3 regions of the Bacillus altaicus genome follow, and region 3 is predicted to be linked to each of the others. Evidence: riboswitches for the same ligand, from Rfam matches in the RefSeq annotation. Region 3 holds a riboswitch; each other region holds the start of a gene.
What was found. Region 3 has a riboswitch for S-adenosylmethionine ahead of ACE38F_RS13040 (M20 family metallopeptidase). Riboswitches for the same ligand answer to the same signal wherever they lie in the genome.

Region 1: another riboswitch for S-adenosylmethionine. It lies ahead of ACE38F_RS00645 (MetQ/NlpA family ABC transporter substrate-binding protein); the one in region 3 lies ahead of ACE38F_RS13040 (M20 family metallopeptidase).
Region 2: another riboswitch for S-adenosylmethionine. It lies ahead of mtnK (S-methyl-5-thioribose kinase); the one in region 3 lies ahead of ACE38F_RS13040 (M20 family metallopeptidase).

Annotation. Positions count from the first base shown of each region.
Region 1 is NZ_CM143394.1:126,803-131,846, forward strand. It holds gene ACE38F_RS00630 (FAD-binding protein) at 1-384, opposite strand, end outside; gene ACE38F_RS00635 (hypothetical protein) at 500-1,264, opposite strand; gene ACE38F_RS00640 (NAD(P)-dependent alcohol dehydrogenase) at 1,421-2,329, shown strand; SAM riboswitch class I at 2,410-2,523, shown strand; gene ACE38F_RS00645 (MetQ/NlpA family ABC transporter substrate-binding protein) at 2,609-3,421, shown strand; gene ACE38F_RS00650 (methionine ABC transporter ATP-binding protein) at 3,434-4,474, shown strand; gene ACE38F_RS00655 (methionine ABC transporter permease) at 4,449-5,044, shown strand, end outside.
Region 2 is NZ_CM143394.1:1,651,648-1,656,691, reverse strand. It holds gene ACE38F_RS08805 (3-hydroxybutyrate dehydrogenase) at 1-322, shown strand, start outside; gene ACE38F_RS08800 (YvrJ family protein) at 382-519, opposite strand; gene mtnA (S-methyl-5-thioribose-1-phosphate isomerase) at 811-1,866, opposite strand; gene mtnK (S-methyl-5-thioribose kinase) at 1,863-3,044, opposite strand; SAM riboswitch class I at 3,133-3,273, opposite strand; gene ACE38F_RS08785 (carbon-nitrogen family hydrolase) at 3,346-4,209, opposite strand; gene ACE38F_RS08780 (pyridoxal phosphate-dependent aminotransferase) at 4,224-5,044, shown strand, end outside.
Region 3 is NZ_CM143394.1:2,498,316-2,503,359, reverse strand. It holds gene ACE38F_RS13050 (SDR family oxidoreductase) at 1-681, opposite strand, end outside; gene ACE38F_RS13045 (Lrp/AsnC family transcriptional regulator) at 849-1,289, shown strand; gene ACE38F_RS13040 (M20 family metallopeptidase) at 1,425-2,630, opposite strand; SAM riboswitch class I at 2,718-2,819, opposite strand; gene ACE38F_RS13035 (AAA domain-containing protein) at 2,895-5,044, opposite strand, start outside.

The sequences.
Region 1 (5,044 bases), 2.4 Mb from region 3:
ACCATATGGATTGATTTTCTTTTGAATGTCATTCCATGTGACACCGCTTTGTACCCTAATCCTCTTCTTCTCCGGATCGAATTCTAATATTTCATTATAGCCTTTCATATCAAGCATCGTACCGTTCGGATAATACGTCTGCCCGCCTTGGCTATGTTGCATACCTGCAATAGAAATCTTCTCTCCAGAAACATTTGCATCTTGCACTAACTTTTTTAATGACCTTTCATCCTCAGCATTTTCAACACGTTTAATTTTCGTTGGAAGCAACTTTCCTACATCACTCATAATAGGATGAGCCAATTGCTCTTTGTATGTATATATAGATGTCGCGAGCAACACGGTATACGCTACAATAACAACTGCTATCTTTCTTTTTTTCAAATGGCACTCTCCTTTTCTAACGTCCTTCCTCTTCATATTGTACCTATTTTCCTAAAAAAAGTATTAACAAAAAAGAGAGCGATCCTTATTTTAGGTCCCTCCCTCATCAAGACTGTTACTTTGCTGCTGGCAGCTGTATTGGCTCAAACTTTTCGTACGATGTATATTTTGCATTCGTAATAATGTGTGCCTTATCCTCACCATTACTACTCATAATCATATCTATCTTCGCTGATTCATATTTAAAATCTTTTGTAATGATATATTCTGCATCCACTTCTTCTATCTTTGCATTTTGTGCTTGTAGCATTTTCTTCTGCGTTTCATCCATGCTAGTTAACATACTTTCTGTTTCTTGCCCTTTTAATATGAACTTCAGCTTATATTTGTCTCCGCTTTTCTCCATCTTCATTTTATCTAAAACTACTGCTGGCACTTCTAAATTATCTACAATATCTTGAGTTGCTTTCATCCCGCCAGCATTTAATTGCTCCTCCGGTACAGATATAACTTCTCCTGTATTAGGATTTTTCACCTGACCAGCAACTTTACCATCCACAGCATACACTACAACATCTGTACCAGAAACATTCATTTCAGAACGAGAATTCTTTTTCTTTGGCTCTAATTGCATTTTAGCCTTTAGTACATCCATCTCTGTTCCTTCAGCTTTTATCCCTACATCATATGTCATCGTTACATGTTCTTCATTTTTAAAAGCTTCATTCGCTTTCTTGAAAACATCCTTCGCTGCTAATTCCTTTTCTTTTTGTACCGATTCTTTTTTTGGTTCATCCGTCTTTGTTGTTTTCTCATTACTACACCCTGCACCTAAAATAATTGCAAGGGCTAAACTAGAAGTTAAAATAAGTTTTTTCATAATTCTCCCTCCTTTCCAAAAGGATATCATCTATTTTCCTCTGAAATCTATATAATTTTTAATATTTCTATTTAACTTTATTCCTCTCCTAACAACATTTTTAAAGGAATACCTAAATATGATGTAAATAAAAACAATTAAATTCAGGAGGTCATTATGAAAGCAATTATTTACACAAAGTATGGACCACCTAATGTTCTCAAACTTCAAGATGTAGAGAAACCTATTCCTAAAAAGAATGAAGTATTAGTTAAGATTCACGCAACAAGTGTAACCACTGGAGATTGTAGAATGCGAAGCTTTACTAGTCCCCTATTATTTTGGATTCCTATGCGAATTATATTAGGTTTCAAAACACCAAGAAGACCTATACTCGGTGTAGAGTTATCTGGTGAAATTGAGGAAATAGGAACGGATGTAACTCAATTTGAAAAAGGAGACCAAGTCTTTGCACTAACGGAGCTGAACGTTGGTGGTTATGCCGAATACACATGTGTGCATGAAAGCGGATTGATAGCATTAAAGCCCCTCAATTTAACGTATGAAGAAGCTGCTGTTATTCCTTTTGGTGGAACTTCAGCATTACATTTTCTGAGAAAAGGGCACATAAAAAAGGGACAACAAGTACTTATATATGGCGCTTCCGGATCAGTAGGTACCGCTGCTGTGCAACTTGCTAAATATTTCGGTGCGACTGTTACAGCTGTTTGTAGTAATTCAAATTTTGAGTTAGTACAATCTTTAGGGGCGAATCACGTAATTGATTATACGAAAGAAGATTTTACAAAGCGCGATGAACGCTACGATATTATATTCGATGCAGTTGGAAAAATTAAAAAACCCCATTGCAAGAGCGCATTAACTGCTAACGGTAAATACGTGTCAGTCAATGGAACGATGGCAAAAGTAAGCAAAGAAGATATCCTTCTACTAAAAAGGCTAACGGAAGAAGAAAAATTAAAGCCAGTTATCGATAAAACTTACCCGTTAGAAGAAATTTCAGAGGCTCATACGTACGTAGAGACAGGACATAAAAAAGGTAATGTTTCCATTACCTTAAAATAAAATATATTCAGAAAATAATATTGACAATTCTTTTTATAAGATTTACTATTAGTACCATATTTAAAAACTAAATACACATACTCTTATCAAGAGTGGCGGAGGGACTGGCCCGATGATGCCCGGCAACCGAGCTTATAACGTATAAGCTAAGGTGCTAATTCCTGCAGAACGATTTTCGTTTTGGAAGATAAGAGAGGAACCTATTTCGTCTATTCGGCACCTCTCTTATTTTTGAGAGGTGCTTTTTATTTTGGAACGTATATTAAGGGGGAATTATAGATGAAAAAGGTATTAGTAAGTATTGTAAGTGGAGCTGTCTTATTGTTAGGCGCATGTGGTGCTAATTCTGATAAAGAGGTAAAAGCATTAGATGAGAAAAAGATTACCGTTGGTGTAACAGGCGGACCTCATGAACAAATTTTTGAAAAGGTGAAAGAAGTTGCAGCAAAAGATGGCCTCCAAATCGATGTAAAGGTATTTAATGATTATGTAGCACCAAACGTATCTTTAGATGAAAAAAGCCTCGATGTAAATAGCTATCAAACCAAATCTTATTTAGACGTATTTAAAGCTGAACGTAATATGAAATTAACTGAAGTATTTTCCACAGTAACATTCCCTATGGGCATATACTCTAAAAACTTAAAAGATGTAAAAGAATTAAAAGAGGGTGACGCAATTGCTGTCCCAAACGATCCAACAAATGAGCTTCGTGCTCTAAAGCTATTTGAAAAAGCAGGGGTTTTAAAAGTTGATCCAAAAGCTACAGAAAAGGCGACTGCAAAAGATGTAATTGAAAATCCGAAAAATTTAAAGATTGTTGAATTAGAGGCATCTCAACTACCAACGCAGCTAGGTGAAGTGAAGGCAGCTGCGATTAATACAAACTTTGCATTAGGTGCAAAATTAAGTCCAGCGAAAGATTCTATTTTCCGCGAAGGAAAAGATTCACCATATGTGAACTGGGTCGTTGTTCGTACTGAAAATAAAGATGATGCTGTTGTAAATAAATTAAAGAAAGCTTATCAATCTAAAGAAGTAAAAGATTTCATTGAGAAAAAATTCGATGGTTCTGTTTTACCGTCTTGGTAGGAGCTGACTATAATGATTGAATTAAAAAACGTCTCCAAAGTATTTACAACAAAAAAAGGAACTGTTGAGGCCCTTAAACCAACTTCCCTTAAAGTAAAAAAGGGCGAAGTATTTGGAATCATCGGATATAGCGGCGCTGGTAAAAGTACATTAATTCGCTGTGTAAATTTATTAGAAAAACCAACGACAGGAAATATCATTATAAACGATCAAAACTTAACAACCTTATCGACAAAGGAACTCGCAAAAGCGAGACAAAAGATCGGCATGATTTTTCAAGGATTCAATTTACTTAAAACCGTTACCGTTTATGAAAACATCGCACTACCCTTACGTCTATCTGGCCTTCCCAAAAATGAAATTGAAAAAAGGGTAGAAAAGTATTTACGCATTGTTGATCTCTTTAATAAAAAAGATGCCTATCCAAGTGAATTATCTGGTGGTCAAAAACAACGTGTAGCGATCGCCCGCGCACTATCTCATGAACCTGAAGTTTTATTAAGTGATGAAGCAACGAGCGCATTAGATCCGGAAACAACCGATTCTATTCTTGATTTATTATTAAAGATCAACGAAGAAATCGGAATTACGATTTTGCTAATTACACACGAAATGAATGTCATCCAGCGTATATGTGACCAAGTTGCTGTAATGGAACATGGATCTGTCGTTGAGAGTGGAACCGTAAAAGATATTTTCACAAACCCACAACATGTAACAACGAAGAAATTTGTAAATAGCGCATTTGCAGCTAAAATTCCAGAAGAGGTACAGAAAAAGCTACAAAGTACTGGAGAAATCGTAACACTTTCATTTATTGGAACCTCTTCAGGAGAGCCAGCGTTAGCTGTCGCTACAAAACGTTTCCACGTATATCCTAATATTTTATCAGGCAATATTACGCAGTTAAAACATGAGGCATATGGGAGACTGGTCGTTCATATGCAAGGTGAAAAAAGTGAAGTACACCGTGCCTTATCATTTTTACAAGAACAAGGAATTATCGTAGAAGGAGGTAGAACCGATTATGGGAAACAAATCCTTTTTGGATGAGTGGGGTAACTTAATATGGGAAGCAACAATTCAAACCTTTCAAATGACATCTATTTCACTACTTATCTCTATTCTAATTGCATTACCACTCGGTGTAACACTCGTTTTAACAAGACCTGGTGGCCAACTAGAGAATAAAATCGTATATCCGATTCTTAATACAATTATTAATGTCATTCGCTCTCTGCCATTTATCATTCTATTATTCTTTATTTTACCTTTTACAAAATTTCTAATGGGGACATCTATTGGTGTGCAAGGTGTTATCGTACCACTTGTCGTATTCACAGCTCCCTATATTGCTCGTTTAATGGAAACGGCTTTATTAGAAGTGGACCGTGGTGTTATTGAAGCATATCAAGCAATGGGAATTTCTACTTTAAAAATCATTTGGCACGTCATGGTTAAAGAAGCTCGTCCATCTCTCGTACTCGGATTAACAATCGCAACGATCGGCTTAATCGGTGCAACAGCAATGGCTGGACTTGTAGGTGCTGGAGGCCTTGGTGATCTCGCATATCGATTCGGGCATTTACGCTACGAACCTGAAGTAATGTATGCAACAGTCTT
Region 2 (5,044 bases), 850 kb from region 3:
TTATAATAGTGCGAAACATGGCGTAATCGGATTAACAAAAGTGGCTGCTTTAGAGGGAGCAACTCATGGAATTACTGTAAACGCTCTTTGTCCCGGATATGTTGATACTCCCCTTGTACGAAATCAACTACAAGATTTAGCAACTACACGAAATGTACCACTTGAAAATGTTTTAGAAGATGTTATTTATCCTCTTGTACCGCAGAAGCGCTTGTTGCAAGTACAAGAAATTGCAGATTATGCTATGTTTTTAGCAAGTGAAAAGGCAAAAGGCATAACTGGTCAAGCAGTTGTTATCGATGGTGGATATACTGCTCAATAAAAAATAAAGTTTGCTCACGAAGAGCAAACTTTATTTTACTTTCTATCGCGAGGATCTTCCTACTTTAGTAATTGTTTAGGGAGTTTCTCAATTGCAACAATCACTCCGTCTAATTTACTTTCAATGCGATGTAGTAAATATAGCGTTACAACAATTGGAAACCCCACATTACCTATCATCCTGATCCACTCATCCATCTTTCTCTCCTCCCTTCATTACATAAATAAGAGGAAAGGAAGACTTAAGGCATAAAAAACAAGCTATTTTTTATTATCTTGTTTTTTTAACTACTCAGCCATACATTTCATTTTTCAGCATATAGATTGCTGCCATGAAGATACAAATGTTCCTACACCTTGCTACCTTTCTTTGTTTTAAAACGTTGCGCGTGGTAGGAACAGGCCCTGAACGCTCCTATACATAGCCAGTCCCTCTCGACCATTTAAAAAATGTTTTTCTACCGGTTTTTTTATATAGCGACTGAGCAGTTAGCTTGTTTTTTCAAATAATGATGTAATTTCTTGCTTATAATCTCCACGTAAAATACCTTTCTCAGTGATAATTCCTGTAATTAATTCATGCGGTGTTACGTCAAATGCAGGGTTAAATACAGGCGTTCCAAGTGGCGCCACTTGTTTCCCAAAAATTTTCGTAACTTCTGTTTCATCTCTTTCTTCAATGACAATTTCAGCACCTGTTTGTTTCGTAGTATCAAATGTAGATAACGGTGCTGCAACATAAAATGGGATACCGAAATACTTTGCTAATATAGCTAAATTTAATGTTCCTATTTTATTAGCAGTATCACCGTTTTCAACGATTCGATCTGCTCCTACAATAATCGCATTAATTTCTTTCGTTCGAATTGCATGTGCTGCAGTATTATCCGTAATAAGCGTTACATCAATGTCTGCTTGCTTCAATTCCCATGTCGTTAAACGACCACCTTGTAAAACCGGTCTCGTTTCACACGCATACGCATGTAAACGTACACCCTTCTCTTTCCCAATATAAAATGGGGCTAATGCTGTTCCATATCTAGCAGTTGCAATACTTCCAGCGTTACAAATTGTTAAAATTTTATCACCGTCTTTAAAACATGTTAAAGCATGTTCTCCAATACTTCGGCACACCACTTCATCCTCTTGCTGAATACGAAGTGCTTCCTCTTCTAATATTTTTTGTGCTTCTTTTATTGTAGAAATCCCTCGTATTGCTTCTCTCATGCGATCAATTGCCCAAAATAAATTGACTGCCGTCGGACGTGATGTCCCTAAATAGTTACAATCTCTATTAAACTTCTTTTGAAATTCATCGATATTTGTAGCATCGTATTTCTTTGCCGCAAGCGCCAAACCAAACGCAGCTACAATTCCAATTGCAGGTGCTCCGCGTACTTCTAACATAATGATACTTTTCCATACATCTTCAACATTCGTTAATGTTTTGTATTCAGTGACATGCGGCAACTTTGTTTGGTTTAATACCGCAATGGCATCTCCTTTCCAACTTACAGATCTCGGAATAGTAATGATTGTACTCATGCCTTTACGCCTCCTGAAATTGTATGTTGAAATAATGTTCGGAACAGTTGTATATCTGCGCTCTTTGATTCATATTTTAATAGTTCTTTTCCTAAATAAAGTGCTTGTTTTTTAGCTTGAATTCTTCTTTCTTTATCTGATATTTCATCTAAATCTGCCACGTGTGCTAGACCAATTGTTCTACGAATAAGTTCACATCCAGCAAATCCAACAATATCACTAAAAATATTTTGCAAAATAATTGGTAACCATTGTTTCTCTTTCGTATATACTTCTACACCTTCTCCAATCCATAGCTTTGTAAAAGTTTCTACAAAATAACTCCATGTTTTCTCGATATGGAAAAATAGCACACTTCTTTTTTCCTCTTCACGCGATAACGCATTTAATAATAAATTTGCAATAAATTGGCCAAGATCAAATCCAAATGGACCGTACGTTGCAAATTCCGGATCAATTACTTTCGTTTCAGAAGGCGATGAAAATATACTACCAGTATGTAAATCCCCATGAATGAGCGCTTCTTTTCTCGTTAAAAACTTATACTTATACTGTGCTACTTTTAATTTTAAATTTTTGTCACTCCACAGTTCATCAACCGCTAGTTGTAACTCTGGCTCATAATCATTCGTATCATAATGACCAAACGGATCTGTAAACACTAAATCTTCTGTGATTTTACTAAGATCCGGATTAACAAATTCACTATCTAACACTCTTTTCTCTTCTGAACGTACGCCGAAATCTGAAGTATAAAATAAAACATGTGCTAGAAAGCGACCAATATGCTGGGATAAAAGAGGATACTCTTCTCCGTCTATTAATCCTTTTCTTGTAATCGTTAGCCTTGATAAATCTTCTATTACTGTCACTGCCAACTCCTCATCATGACTGTATACTTTTGGAACGTATTCCGGTACATACTTCGCGAAAATTTGTAGTGCTTTACTTTCAATCGTTGCTCTTTTTATTGACAATGGCCAGCTCTCACCAACTACTTTCGCATATGGAAGTGCTTGTTTTATTATAATTGTCTTCTCTCCATCATCTAATTTAAATACATAATTTAAATTGCCATCTCCAATTTCATGGCAAACTACATTTGCTTTCTTTTCAAAATAGCCATGTTCTTTTGCGTAGTGTACAGCTGTTACTTCTGTTAATGAATAATATCCCATCGTCTTCTCCCCCTTTTAATTCAGAGGTTTTTCTAGCACAGAAAAACCTCTTCCCACAAAGAAAGAGGTTTGAAGTTTATCTTCTCCCCTCTTATCTGCCAGAAAGTTTACTTTCTGCTGGAATTAGCACCGTGCCTTTTGACGTCATAAACGCCCCATTTCACAATGGTATTGCGGTCGGTTGCTGGGCTTCATCGGGCCAAATCCCTCCACCTGCTCTTGATAAGAGTTGTATAATTTTTTTGAATTTTTAACTTTATGATGAAGACTATACCAAGAATAAAAATCACTTGTCAACATTTTATTTGTATAATTCTGGACGGCGATCTGCAAAAACTGGGATTCCTTTGCGAACCTCTTTAATTTTCTCGAATTTCAGCTCTCCAAATAAAATAGATTCCTCTTCATTTGCCTCTACTACAACTTCACCCCAAGGATCGACAATTAAAGAATGACCTGCAAACTCATTGTTCGGATCCTTTCCTGCTCTATTACATGCTACAACATAACACTGGTTTTCAACTGCTCTCGCCTGTAAAAGCAAACGCCAATGTGCTAAACGAACTAATGGCCATTCTGCTACAACAAATAAAACTTTTGCCCCTTTAGCAGTATGAACACGCATCCACTCCGGAAAACGAATATCATAACAAATTATGCCAGCGCACTCTACATCATCTAGCTTAAATTCACCTGTCTCATTGCCAGCTACTAAATATTTATGTTCATCCATAAGCTGAAATAAATGTACTTTACTATATTCATTGACTAGCTTCCCTTCATTGTTTACAACATACATTGTATTTGTAACACCTTGCTCTGTTTGCTTTGCTATGGAACCACCAACAATATGTACACCATATTGTTTCGACCATTCTTTCAACTTTTCTTTCGTTTCCAATCCATCCCTATCTGCAATTTCAGAAAGTCTTGTTAAATCATATCCTGTTGTCCATAATTCTGGTAAGACGATAACATCTGGTCTTTCCTTCATCGCTTCGCTTATTTTATTTTTAGCATTCTCAATATTTTTTTCTACATCTCCAAAGATAATATCCATTTGAATACATGCCACTTTCATTTTGTCCGCTCCATTCTTAATTTTTTCTTTACAAAATACTGGAAAGATTATATCATTTGTCACTAGAATTGTAACAACTTTCAAAAGAGGTGGAAAGTATGAAAAATTTTCAACCTTCCAAAGTAGTAACATCATTGCCGACACAATTTTTCGCTTCACTTGTTGCAAAAGTTAACAAAGTCGTTGCAGCTGGTCACGATGTTATTAATCTAGGTCAAGGTAATCCAGATCAACCAACACCGCAGCATATCGTAAAAGCTTTACAAGATGCGGCTGAAAAGAGCATTCATCATAAATATCCGCCATTTCGCGGACATGAAAGCTTAAAAGAAGCCGTGGCAACATTCTATCAACGCGAATATGATGTAGTAGTAAATCCAAAAACTGAAGTTGCTATTTTGTTTGGCGGAAAGGCTGGATTAGTAGAATTACCAATTTGTTTTACAAACCCTGGTGATACCATTCTCGTTCCAGATCCAGGCTATCCAGATTATTTATCTGGAGTTGCTTTAGCAAAAGCGCACTTTGAAACAATGCCGCTTATTGCAGAAAATAATTTTTTACCGGATTATACAAAAATTGATGACTCTATTGCCAAGCAAGCAAAGTTAATGTTTTTAAACTATCCAAATAACCCTACCGGTGCTACAGCATCAAAAGATTTCTTTGATGAAACCATTCATTTTGCTAATAAACATAGTATATTAGTTGTTCATGATTTTGCTTACGGTGCTATCGGATTTGATGGTCAAAAGCCTGTTAGTTTCTTGCAGGCAGACGGTGCCAAAGATACAGGAATTGAAATTTACACTTTATCGAAAACTTTCAATATGGCTGGATGGCGTATTGCTTTTGCAGTGGGGAATGAAAGTGTCATCGAAACAATTAACCTATTGCAAGATCATATGTATGTTAGTAT
Region 3 (5,044 bases):
TGCAATATCTTCAACTTGCCCTATTCGTCCAAAAACAGATGAATTCGTAGCAAAATTTCGTATTTCTGGATTATCTAGCAATTTCGCATTAATATCTGTCTTCGTATATCCGGGCATAATTGTATTAACGGTTATACCTCTTTCTCCAAGATGTTTAGCTAGAGGACGTGTCATCGTATTTAATGCACCTTTACTTAAACCGTATGCAATTGATCCTGTAAAACCAAGTCGTACTTCGGCTGATGAGATGTTAATAATACGCCCTTCTGCACGTAGTAATGGTAATGTTTGCTGAATTAAGAAGAACGGCGCCTTAATATTTACGGCGATAATTTCATCAAAAACTTCTTCTGTCGTATTTTCAATCGTTCCTTGTGTACCTATCCCTGCATTGTTTACTAAAATATCAATCTCTGATGTATTAACTCTCTCTTGCAGTTCCTCCTTTAATTGTTCTACTAGCTTTTTGACACCATCAATTGAATTGAGTTCAGCTTCAATTAAGAAAGCTTTTCCTCCATTAGATTCAATCTCATTAATTGTTTCATCTGCAGCTGTTTTATTTCGGCCGTAGTGAATTGCAACTAATGCCCCATCTTTCGCCAATCTTATTGCAATGGCACGGCCGATGCCGCGACTCGCTCCTGTTACTAACGCTACTTTTCCATCAAGATTCTTCATTTTTTCCATCCTTCCTAAATTTCCGTTTGATAAAACCTATACTTATATTTTCATTCAAATACTACTAATTTTAAATATAGATTTATAGGTAATTTAGTTCGTTAACTTATGATATTATAGTTATAATTTGTGATCTACTTTAGAAAATAAAACGAGGAGGCTACACAATGCAAAACGCAGTAAAATTGGATGAAATTGATCATAAAATTATGAACTTGTTGTATGAAAATGCGAGAATTTCCGTTTCAGAAATAGGACGAATTATATCCATGACGCAGCCTGCTGTAAAAGAACGAATTAACATGCTTGAAGATCAAGGGGTTATAGCTGCTTACCGAACGAAATTTGAGCCTTCCAAAATTAATAAAAACATCCAAGCATTCATTATGTTCAAAACGAGTCAATGCTCTGATTTTATCCAATATTGTAATGCCGCTCCTGAAGTAACAGATTTATATCGAATTAGCGGGGAATTTAATTATATGATGAAAGTCATGAGCGATTCGATGGATTCTCTCGCTGCATTTTTAGACTCTTTAATGCAATTTGGATTATCATCTCCTTTAATTGTTTTAAAGAGTGAATTTGAAGAGAAATTGTCGTTCTGATAAGAGGGTACTAAGGTAGAAATATGAAGTGTATGTGGAAAAATCCTTTTATAATATAATAAAACCAGCCATAGGCTGGTTCTTTTTTCATTCGATTTCCTACTAAAAAATCCCGAGTATAATTCTCCTTCTTCCCTATCCCTGATTCTTCCGCGCCTCTCTAAACTCCTCCTTCACCTTCTCTAACAGCCCTTCTTCTGTAATTAATCGATACGCTGTATTCGCTAGTGCTTTTGCCGATGTAATTAATGCTTTGTCCCCGAGTTCTGAACGAGCTGCTTCTCTAAATTCATTCGTATGAGCAATTAAGTCATCTGGTCCGATTTTAATGTACGGATGAATGGTCGGTACGACTTGGCTTACGTTTCCTGCATCTGTTGAGCCGATTCCTACTCTTTCGTTACGATTTACATCTTCGCCAAGTACTTCTAGTTCTTCGGCTACGACGTCGTTAAATGTTTTTGTTACGAGCAATTCATCGATTTCATTTTGGAATTGATGAATTTTCACTTTCGTACCTGTTGCTAACGCTGCACCCTGTGCGATGTTTCTTACTTTCTCTGTTACTTCCGCACATCTTTTTCTCGTTGCAGCTCGGATGAAGAAGCGTGCCGCAGCATAATCCGGAATAATATTAGGTGCTTTTCCGCCGTCTGTAATAACTCCATGAATTTTCACATCTGATGGAAGTTGTTGGCGAAGTGCATTAATACTGTTATAAAGCTGGATAATCGCATCTAATGCGTTTATTCCTTCTTCTGGTGAAGCTGCTGCGTGAGCTGTTTTTCCGTAAAAATGAAAATCAAGTGGATCAACCGCTAGTGATGGACTCGTAGTCGCTGTTTTTCCGCTCGGATGAATCATAAGCGCCGCATCAACGTTTTTAAATAAACCAGCCTTTACATAACTCGCTTTCGCGCTACCGTTTTGCCCGCCCTCTTCTGCTGGTGTTCCGAACACGACAACTTCTCCGCCGATTTCTTCCAGTATTTCTGATAATGCGATTGCTGCTGCAACGCTAATTGTTCCAATTAAATTGTGACCACACGCATGACCGAGTCCCGGTAAAGCATCATACTCCGCTAAAAATGCGATGACTGGCCCTTGTTTTCCTGAACTTTTTCTTGCGATAAAACCAGTTTCGTGGCCAGCTATATTATGTTGCAACTGGAATCCTGCGCTTCCTAGCAGTAAACTTAACGCTCTTGATGCGTAAAACTCTTGGTTACCAATCTCCGGATTCGCATGAATATCATGACTTGTTCCTATGTACTTTTCCTTATTTCTTTCTATACTCTCTTCAATTGTTTTTCTTTGTGACGTTACTCCTGTCGCTCCCATTTTTCTTCCCCCTTTATTTTTACGTAAAAAAGCCTCTTTCTAAAAGATAGAAAGAGGCTTTGGCATATACAGTCAAAATGAGCTTCTTTCTTATCTTTCAAGTTACCTTGCTGGAATTGGCACAGTATTCATATAGAATCCGCTGCCGAGGTGTCATAGGGCCAGTCCCTCAACCTCTCGTGATAAGAATTTTCATAAAATTATATTAAATTATTTTTATTCTAAGTTTATTCCAAGTAAAAGTCAAGGAATTCCGATCCGAATTTACCGAATATCTAAAAACCCTTTTAATACGCCAATTGTCTCAGGTGCTTGCATTCTTGCACATATGTACGGAAATTCCATACTACCTTCAAACATCATTTGCGATGTGAGCGGTGCCCCTGCCCAAAAGATTTCATCATCGATTACTATAAACGGGAACGCTTTGTTTTGCCTTTGTAATTTTACATTCTTTAATGGAACTGGTCCATCACTATAAACCGTTATTTGCGCATTCGTACGCATTAACGCTTGCCATACTCGTTTATCAACTTGCCTTGTACTTGGAAGGGAAATGATAATTTTTCGTTTTGCCGCTAAAATATCTTTTAATAGCCCTTTCGGCTCTTCAAGATTCATTTCCATAAACCAGCGTAATCGTTTCGAGATTTTCCGCTCCCACACTTGTCTTGATGTCGTGCGATCATACACATCTCCGTGACGTTCTATATGAGCGGTTAATTGCGATAACGCTTGTTTTCTCGACAGATTTTTACGCATGTAGTGGCAATCTGATAATTGAATGAACTTTCCTCTCGCTCTCGTTACTGCTACATTGACGAGACGATGGTTTTTATGATCAAAGAATAACACGCCAGGACGTTCTTGCGGATAACTATCAACCGTATCAAAGATCATCATATCTCTTTCAGACCCTTGAAACTTATGAACTGTCGCCGCTAAAACTGGTATGTTTTGATATTTCGTTCTCTGCAACATTTCTCTAATACACGTTGATAAAAAGCGCGACTGCGCCCTGTAAGGTGTAACTACACCGATAGATTGAACACCGTCTAACAGTCCAATTAAAATCATTTGCATCGCTACTAAACCAGACATAATATTAAAACGCGAACCAGAAGCAGCATCTTTTAACGAAAAGGCTCCCATTAAGCTCGTATCAAATAAAACACTCGCCTCATTTGCGAACGGTTGCAGTTTCGCAAGTTCTTTACGTTCTGAAACAGATGGATGATCGTATACTCTATTTTTATAAATAAATGAATTCGTAAACTTCGATATATCCGCATGCATACGTCTTTGCTCCTGCAACATAAATAGGTTCGGATGTGCTTCTGATTTATTTACAGAATCAACAATCCCTGCATGGTAAAACATATCTTCGCCGAGCCATTTTCGAACGAGTTCATGATTTGCCATCGCAATAGGCGGCAATTGTAAAAAGTCGCCACAAACGACAATACGTTTTCCAAGAGAAGCAGCTAATGCGATTTGCGGAACATATGCCATACTCACTTCATCTACGACAACTAAATCAAATGTGCGCTCATAAATAAGTGAATCAATGGCACATTTTGATAGTGTCGCACCGATTACTTGCGCATTTTCAATATATTCTTTTTCTACTTCTTTAATTTTCGCTTTTTGCTTTCGAAGATCACTTTCAATCTCTTGTATACGCTTCTTATCAGCAGAAGTCGCTTTATATGATAAAATCTTTTCACGAAGATCTTGTCGTGTCTCTTCTAAATAGAGTCTTTCTTCTCCCCAAGATCCGTTCGTCGTTTCAACTAACTTCGATGCAAGTAACGTTTCATGATTTCGTATATGTTCATGTTGGCTAAAACCGTAACGAACAATTTCACCAGGTGTCCATTTCTTCTTCTTCTCAATTTGCTTCGTTACTTCGCTCATTAATACGTCCACTGCCGCGTTACTATGAGCTAACACAAGTACCGATTTTCCTTTTTGATAATGAGCCGAAATAATACGCGATAAATTGTACGACTTCCCTGTTCCAGGTGGTCCCCACACGTACGTTGTCGGATTGTAAAAAGAACGGTAAGCCAATTCATTTTTCGTATTTTTCATCTTTTCAAGGTGTTTCGGACTGCTCGTCCCATCTACAAGACGCTTTATACGATTACGTTTCAGCTTATCTTTATGTGCCTCTTTCAATCTCTCTTGCAGCTGTTCTAAAAGTTGCCACGGTTCACTGTATAAAACAGCTTCTCTTATTTCACCTTGTATATAATCATTTAATTTCAGTTCTATTTCTAATCCATGTACAGATAATACTTCCCCTGTTGCTTCCTCACCATCGAACTCAATTCGAATTGGTGAACCTTCAGGTAAGCTTACTTCCGAAATAAGCTGAAATACGTATACTGTACTTTCATAATCTGTATATA